3 regions of the Exiguobacterium sp. s127 genome follow, and region 3 is predicted to be linked to each of the others. Evidence: riboswitches for the same ligand, from Rfam matches in the RefSeq annotation. Region 3 holds a riboswitch; each other region holds the start of a gene.

Region 1 (2,197 bases), on a different contig from region 3:
CGTGTGATACCGCTTCCTGCGACGAGCGCGTGGCGGTCCTCTGTCGCGATAAAAACACGATTGATTCCTGCTTCGAGGATTGCTTCCGTACACGGCGGTGTTTTGCCGTGATGATTGCACGGTTCGAGTGTCACGTAGAGATCGGCTCCGCGTGCTGCTTCACCTGCCATGAGGAGCGCTTCGACTTCGGCATGGGGTCCTCCCGCATAACGGTGGGCCCCAAAACCAACAATCCGCCCCTGTTTGACGATGACGCAGCCGACACTCGGATTCGGGCTCGTTTGACCGTTTAACATGTGTGCTAGTTGCATCGCATAACTCATGAATGTTTCCATTAATGTTTCCATTTTTTCCGCTCCTTTCAATAAAAAAGACGCCTCCTGTAAAAGGGGCGTCGTGATTGAAGGATTGACGAAATAAGCGTCTCGCGTTTCTGTTTTTACACATACAGAAACAGACCTTTCCCTGAAAACATTTTTTCAGAAAATGGCAGCAAGCGCATTGTTTCGTCCTTCTCCCATCCGGACTTTACCGTCGGCCCTGGAGTCTCACCAAGTCAGCCACAGTGCGTACACTGCAGGTCGCGGGCTCATCGATTTATCAATCGCATCACCGCCGGTTGGGATTTTCACCCTACCCCGAAGAACTGGTTATTGAGTTATACAGCTCAAGACTAGCACAGGTCATTCTAAAATACAAAATGAATTGTATTTCATTCTCTTTTTTTAGGAAAACATCAAAAAAAGGACCCTTCTCTTAAAAGAAAAGGATCCTTCCATCTGCACTAAGGCAGAATCCGCTCCGCTCATCTTTCAGACAAACGTCTGACGGAATTGGCACAGTACGACGTAAGAAGTCTGTTGCCGAGGTTTCGTAGGGCCAGTCCCTCCACCTCTCTCGATAAGTGCTACGGTATGAAGTTCATATGTGTGATGTTTCAAGTCGTTCTTATGTCGTGAATCTAATGCTTACACTACGGGGATTCCTTTCTCAAGTCAACCATATTTTCAAAATTAAACCAAATTACCCAGTTTATCAATTTCGACTTCTTTTTGACTTCTTGACAACGTATTTCAATCAATGCTATCCTCTTCACAATGATTATTCCGACAATTCCTATACGATATATCAAGAGTGGGCGAGAGATCTGGCTCTACGAACCCACGGCAACCTGCAACATGCAAGGTGCTCCGACCAGCAAAGCCGATGCTTTGGATGATACTTACGAGAATCTCGTAGTGCGCCTAAAGCACTACGAGTTTTTTAATAGAAGGAGGAACCCTTTATGAATTCATCATCACTCGTCCTGTTTGGCGCAGAAGCTTTTTTGATTGAACGAGGTCCAATCGGTATTTTACTGTCTCACGGTTTTAACGCAACCCCTCAAAGCGTCCGTACTGTCGGAGAGCAGTTTGCCGCTCAAGGGTTTACCGTGTATGCCCCGCGTCTCGACGGACACGGGACGAGCATCCGTGATTTCGAAGCGTCGACTGCTGAAGATTGGAAACAAAGCCTCCGCCAAGGGTTCGACGTCTTAACCAATCATTGTTCGTCCATTTTCATCGCCGGACAATCGATGGGTGCGACACTTGCCCTTGCACTCGTCGCGGAAGGATTACCTGCTGACGGATTGATTACGATCAATGCAGCGTTAGCGATTCCTGCCTATGAAGCATTATCTTTTGAAGACTGTCCACGCTACTTAAAAGAAAGTACCCCAGACATTAAACGTGAAGCGTTTGAAATCATCTATGACCAGGTCCCTGTCGTCTGCGCATCGGAACTTTTGACCTTGATTGACCAGACACGTCCACTCTTACCAGCCATCGAGATTCCAACACTTATTTTATATTCTGCCGAAGACCATGTCGTCCCGCCTGAAAGTTCGGATTACCTTTATCAAGTCATCGGTTCGACGGACAAACGGAGCTATTGCCTGCTTGACTCCTATCATGTCGCGACCCTCGATTATGATCAAGAAACGATTGTCCGCGAGGCAACACACTTTGTACACCAATATAGTCGTTTGACCCACACCGGTTGATGTCTTTCCTGCGCAAAAGCAAGGGATGAAGACTGTTTCGATGCGTGTTTCAAGCATCGACTAAGCCGTCCAGAACAATATGAATGCGCAAAAAAAATGGCCGATGCTCCCTTGAAACGATGGGAGTATCGGCCATTTGATTGATGCGGTCCT
Region 2 (2,197 bases), on a different contig from region 3:
GTCCATGACTTAGCGTACGGCGGGATCAGTTTCGATGGTCCGACGCGGAGTTTCCTCCAGACGGAAGGCGCTAAGCATGTCGGGATTGAGTTGTTTTCACTCTCTAAACGGTTCAACATGTCCGGCTTCCGGATTGCCTTTGCAATCGGTAATCCGTCCGTCATCGCGAGCATCGAAACATACCAGGAACACCTTTACGTCAGTGCCTTCACACCGATCCAGCATGCAGCGACGGTCGCACTTTCAAGCGATCAGACATGTGTCCGTGAACTGAGCGCCTTGTATGAGACGCGACGCGATGCGTTGTTCGGTGCATTAAACGAAATCGGCTGGGACGGACCGGTTCCCGGCGGTTCGTTCTTCGTCTGGCTCCCTGTTCCGTCCGGCTTCACGTCCCAAAGCTTCACCGATCACCTGCTCGACGAAGCGCATGTCGCCGTGACACCGGGTCATTTCTTTGGTACATACGGTGAAGGTTACGTCCGGATCAGTCTGATTGCCGATGTCGACCGACTCGTCGAGGCTGTCAAGCGAATCGGGACCCTTCAGCTCTTCCAAACCGCCGTTGCCGAATAATTCTGAAAAAACGTTTGACAGATGGGAATCATTTCCGTTAAAGTAAATCCCAACAGCATAGCTACTTATCGAGAGCGACCGAGGGATTAGGCCCAACGACGTCCGGCAACCACCAGTAATGGAACGGTGCCACATCCTACAGAACTTCTTTTGTTCTGAGAGATAAGTTACGAAATTCTACACTTCGTCGCTTTTTTCTGGTTGCTCTCTAACTGGAAAAAAGCGATTTTTTTGTATCGGGAGGGAAACATCATGATTGAGTTCGCACACATCACAAAACAATTCGTCCGTGACCGCACACCGATTTTTGCATTAAACGATGTCAACTTAACGATTGAACAAGGGGAAATATTCGGCATCATCGGTGAATCCGGCGCCGGAAAAAGTACACTCTTACGGTTGATTAACGGGCTCGAGACACCGACGAGCGGTACGGTCATAGTAGACGGAGCCAATCTATCACGTGTCTCCAAAACGTCTCTCCGCAAACTCCGTCTCCGGGTCGGTATGATCTTTCAACACTTTCAACTGATTCAGTCCCGCACCGTTGCCGACAATATCGAGTTCGCCTTAAAGGCTGCCGGTGTCAAACGGCGTGAGTTCCCGAAACGGATTCAAGAATTAACGGCACTCGTCGGACTCGAAGGATTCGAGACGAACTATCCGAGCCAACTCAGTGGTGGACAAAAACAACGCGTCGGCATCGCACGAGCGCTCGCCAACAATCCAAACATCTTACTCTGTGACGAAGCGACATCAGCGCTCGATCCCGTGACGACGCTCCAGATTCTCGATTTACTGAAAGATTTGAACGCCCGGCTCGGTTTGACGATCATCCTCATCACCCACGAAATCGACGTCGTCAAACAAATTTGTCACCGCGTTGCCGTCATGGCGCACGGTGAAGTCGTCGAAGTCGCTTCGACTTACGCCATATTTAGTCAAGCCGAACATCCGGTCACAAAACATTACGTCGATACGGCACTCCAAATCGAGTTACCGGAACGGATTTTACGGACGACACCCGGCAAAGTCATTCGACTTCAGTTCACGGGTGAAAAAACAGGTGAGAGTACCTTATCTGAAGCCATCAAACAATTCGATATCGCAGTCAGCATCCTGCATGGGAAGGTCGACTACATTCAGGACGTCGCGTTTGGCGTCTTAATCGTCAGTTTGACGGGACCGACACTGCACGTGAATCGTGCCTTAACCTGGCTCGAGGGACAGTTGCACGCAATCGAGGTGATTCAAGATGTCGCTTGACCGGTTTACGACAATGCTTCCCGACTTAACGAAAGCACTCGGAGAGACGGCCTTCATGGTTGGCATTTCACTCGCCTTCGCCATCATCATCGGAATTCCACTCGGGATTTTATTATTCATCACCGACCGCGGACTCTTTTTCCAAAACGTCTTCATTCGAACGACGTTGGACTTCGCCATCAACATCGTCCGCTCGTTACCATTCATCATCCTACTCGTTGCTTTGATTCCATTGACGCAACTCATCACGAAGACGACGATCGGTCCCGCTGCCGCCTCGGTCAGCTTGAGCGTCGCCGCGATTCCGTTTCTCGCCCGACTCGTCGAAACCTCACTCCGTGAGATTCCACCCGGT
Region 3 (2,197 bases):
CTCCCACGCAGCAGCGGCACATGTCCTCGTGCAAGCAAAAAAGCACGATATTCCGTTTGCGATTGAACGACTCGATGGACGACGCTCTTTGTATACGGCGTGCCAGCAACAACTTGAAAAAGCAATGGTCCAACGTTTACTAAAAGACGAGCGTTAAAAAGTGAAACCTCCTCAAAAATAAACCGTAAAGAAAGGTAGCACTTATTTTTGAGGAGGATCTTTCGATGTCAAAACAATTAAAATTAGCAGCGCGCGAGTCGTTGCAGGGACGATGGGGCTTCATGGCATTAATGATGTTGTTGTTCTTAATCATTCAAGGCGTTCCGAACGGATTTGCGTCCTCACCCGAAGAGGATTTCCAATTTATCGACTTGATTGGTATGCTCTTGACGGTGTTGACCTTACCGGTTGCAATGGGATGGTCATGGCTCGCCCTATCTGTCGCCCGAGACGAGCAGACGAAAGTCGCCGATTTGTTTGAGCCGTACAAAATGTTCTTGAAAGCCATTGGAGTGTCAATCGTCCAAACCTTTTTCTTAGGGCTATGGTTCTTACTTTTCATCATTCCAGGAATCATTAAGTCATTCTCTTACATGTTGACGTATTACATCATTCGGGACGAACCATCGATTGGCATCCTTGATGCCATTACACGTTCACGCCAAATGATGGATGGACACAAAAAAGAGGCGTTTTTCCTCGTCCTTTCGTTCATCGGTTGGTTCTTGCTCGGAATTGTTACGATCGGAATCGGTTTCCTCTGGATTGGCCCGTACTTCAGCGTCACAATCGCGAAGTTCTACGATCGCGTGCGTGGGGAAGAAGTTTCGACGACTGGTCACCGGACAGCCATGATGGATGCAAATCACAATGACTCACCGTTCGTATCACCAGAATGAATTGATTTTGAACAGCACCATACAAAGCAGGGATTGCCATCTTAAACCGATGTGCAATTCCTGTTTTTAGCTTCTAGACAAAGAAGTATCAAGAAACAGAGTGATTTTCCAAATGTTTTTTAATTCCGATAGGAAAAGAAGGTTTAAAGGTTGCTTTACTCTGCTAAAAGATGTACGCTAATTTCAATTATTCTTATCACGAGAAGTCGAGGGACTGGCCCGACGACACTTCAGCAACCCCGCATGAGCGGAAGGTGCTACTTCCAAGAGGAATTTATTCCTTTGAAGATAAGAGCCGACAGTAGATATTCGTCGCTCTTTTCTAAACGAAAAGAGCGATTTTTTATGCAAAAAGGGGGCACAGGGGATGGAATACGGATTTTGGTTACCAATCTTCGGGGGTTGGTTACGAAACGTCGAGGAGGAACAAATGCCAGCGACATTCGATTATGCGAAACAAGTCGCACAGACGGCAGAACGGATTGGCTTTTCTACGACATTGATTGCAGAATTGAACTTAAACGACATTAAAGGAATAGCCGAACCGAGTCTTGAGGCGTGGACGACGGCAGCGGCGATTGCGGCGACAACGGAACGGTTGGAAATCATGACAGCCGTCCGGCCCGGTTTTCATAATCCGGCGACGACAGCAAAAATGGCGGCGAACCTCGATCAGTTGAGTAACGGACGTTTTACGCTCAACGTCGTCTCGGCCTGGTGGGAGGAAGAAGCCCGTCAATACAATGGGATTTTTACAGCCCATGACGAACGATATGCCCGGACGGAAGAATTCGTGACGGTCATGAAAGGATTATGGGCGGACGCATCACCCTATAGTTTTGATGGGGCGTACTATCAGCTGGAACGGGCAGAGCTTCACCCGAAACCCGTTCAGCGTCCCGGAATCAAGCTCTACGCTGGTGGTGAGAGTGAGACGGGGAAACAGACGATCGTCAATCACTGTGATGCCTATGTCATGCATGGAGGAACGGTCGATGAAGTCGCGACGAAAATTACGGATATGAAAACCCGCCGCGCGGCGACCGGGAAGCAGCCGCTTGCGAGTTTCGGACTGGCGGCCTACATCATCTGTCGCGAGACGGAAGAAGCGGCGCTCGAAGAATGGCACCGGATTACGAACGTTAAAGAAGACGGTGCCGGATATGCCGGGTATGACGACTTCGTCAGTAAATCGCAACTCGAACAACAGGTCAAACGAAATGACTATTCGGTCTCAAACCGGGGACTGCGTCCGAACTTGATTGGGACGCCGGATCAAATCGCAGAACGGATTCTTG

Evidence for each region. A riboswitch is a leader RNA that binds a small molecule or an ion and turns the genes downstream of it on or off. The one in region 3 is predicted to bind S-adenosylmethionine.
Region 1: linked by a shared signal. The riboswitch ahead of KNP98_RS12020 (alpha/beta hydrolase) and the one ahead of KNP98_RS07440 (LLM class flavin-dependent oxidoreductase) in region 3 are both predicted to bind S-adenosylmethionine.
Region 2: linked by a shared signal. The riboswitch ahead of KNP98_RS00500 (methionine ABC transporter ATP-binding protein) and the one ahead of KNP98_RS07440 (LLM class flavin-dependent oxidoreductase) in region 3 are both predicted to bind S-adenosylmethionine.

What each region holds. Positions count from the first base shown of each region.
Region 1 is NZ_JACSMO010000009.1:64,225-66,421, reverse strand. Features, by position in the region: gene ribD (bifunctional diaminohydroxyphosphoribosylaminopyrimidine deaminase/5-amino-6-(5-phosphoribosylamino)uracil reductase RibD) at 1-347, opposite strand, end outside; FMN riboswitch at 506-650, opposite strand; SAM riboswitch class I at 803-907, opposite strand; SAM riboswitch class I at 1,123-1,225, shown strand; gene KNP98_RS12020 (alpha/beta hydrolase) at 1,286-2,044, shown strand.
Region 2 is NZ_JACSMO010000001.1:108,840-111,036, reverse strand. Features, by position in the region: gene KNP98_RS00505 (aminotransferase class I/II-fold pyridoxal phosphate-dependent enzyme) at 1-576, shown strand, start outside; SAM riboswitch class I at 639-745, shown strand; gene KNP98_RS00500 (methionine ABC transporter ATP-binding protein) at 829-1,842, shown strand; gene KNP98_RS00495 (methionine ABC transporter permease) at 1,832-2,197, shown strand, end outside.
Region 3 is NZ_JACSMO010000004.1:157,981-160,177, reverse strand. Features, by position in the region: gene KNP98_RS07450 (DUF2325 domain-containing protein) at 1-157, shown strand, start outside; gene KNP98_RS07445 (DUF975 family protein) at 225-899, shown strand; SAM riboswitch class I at 1,090-1,194, shown strand; gene KNP98_RS07440 (LLM class flavin-dependent oxidoreductase) at 1,267-2,197, shown strand, end outside.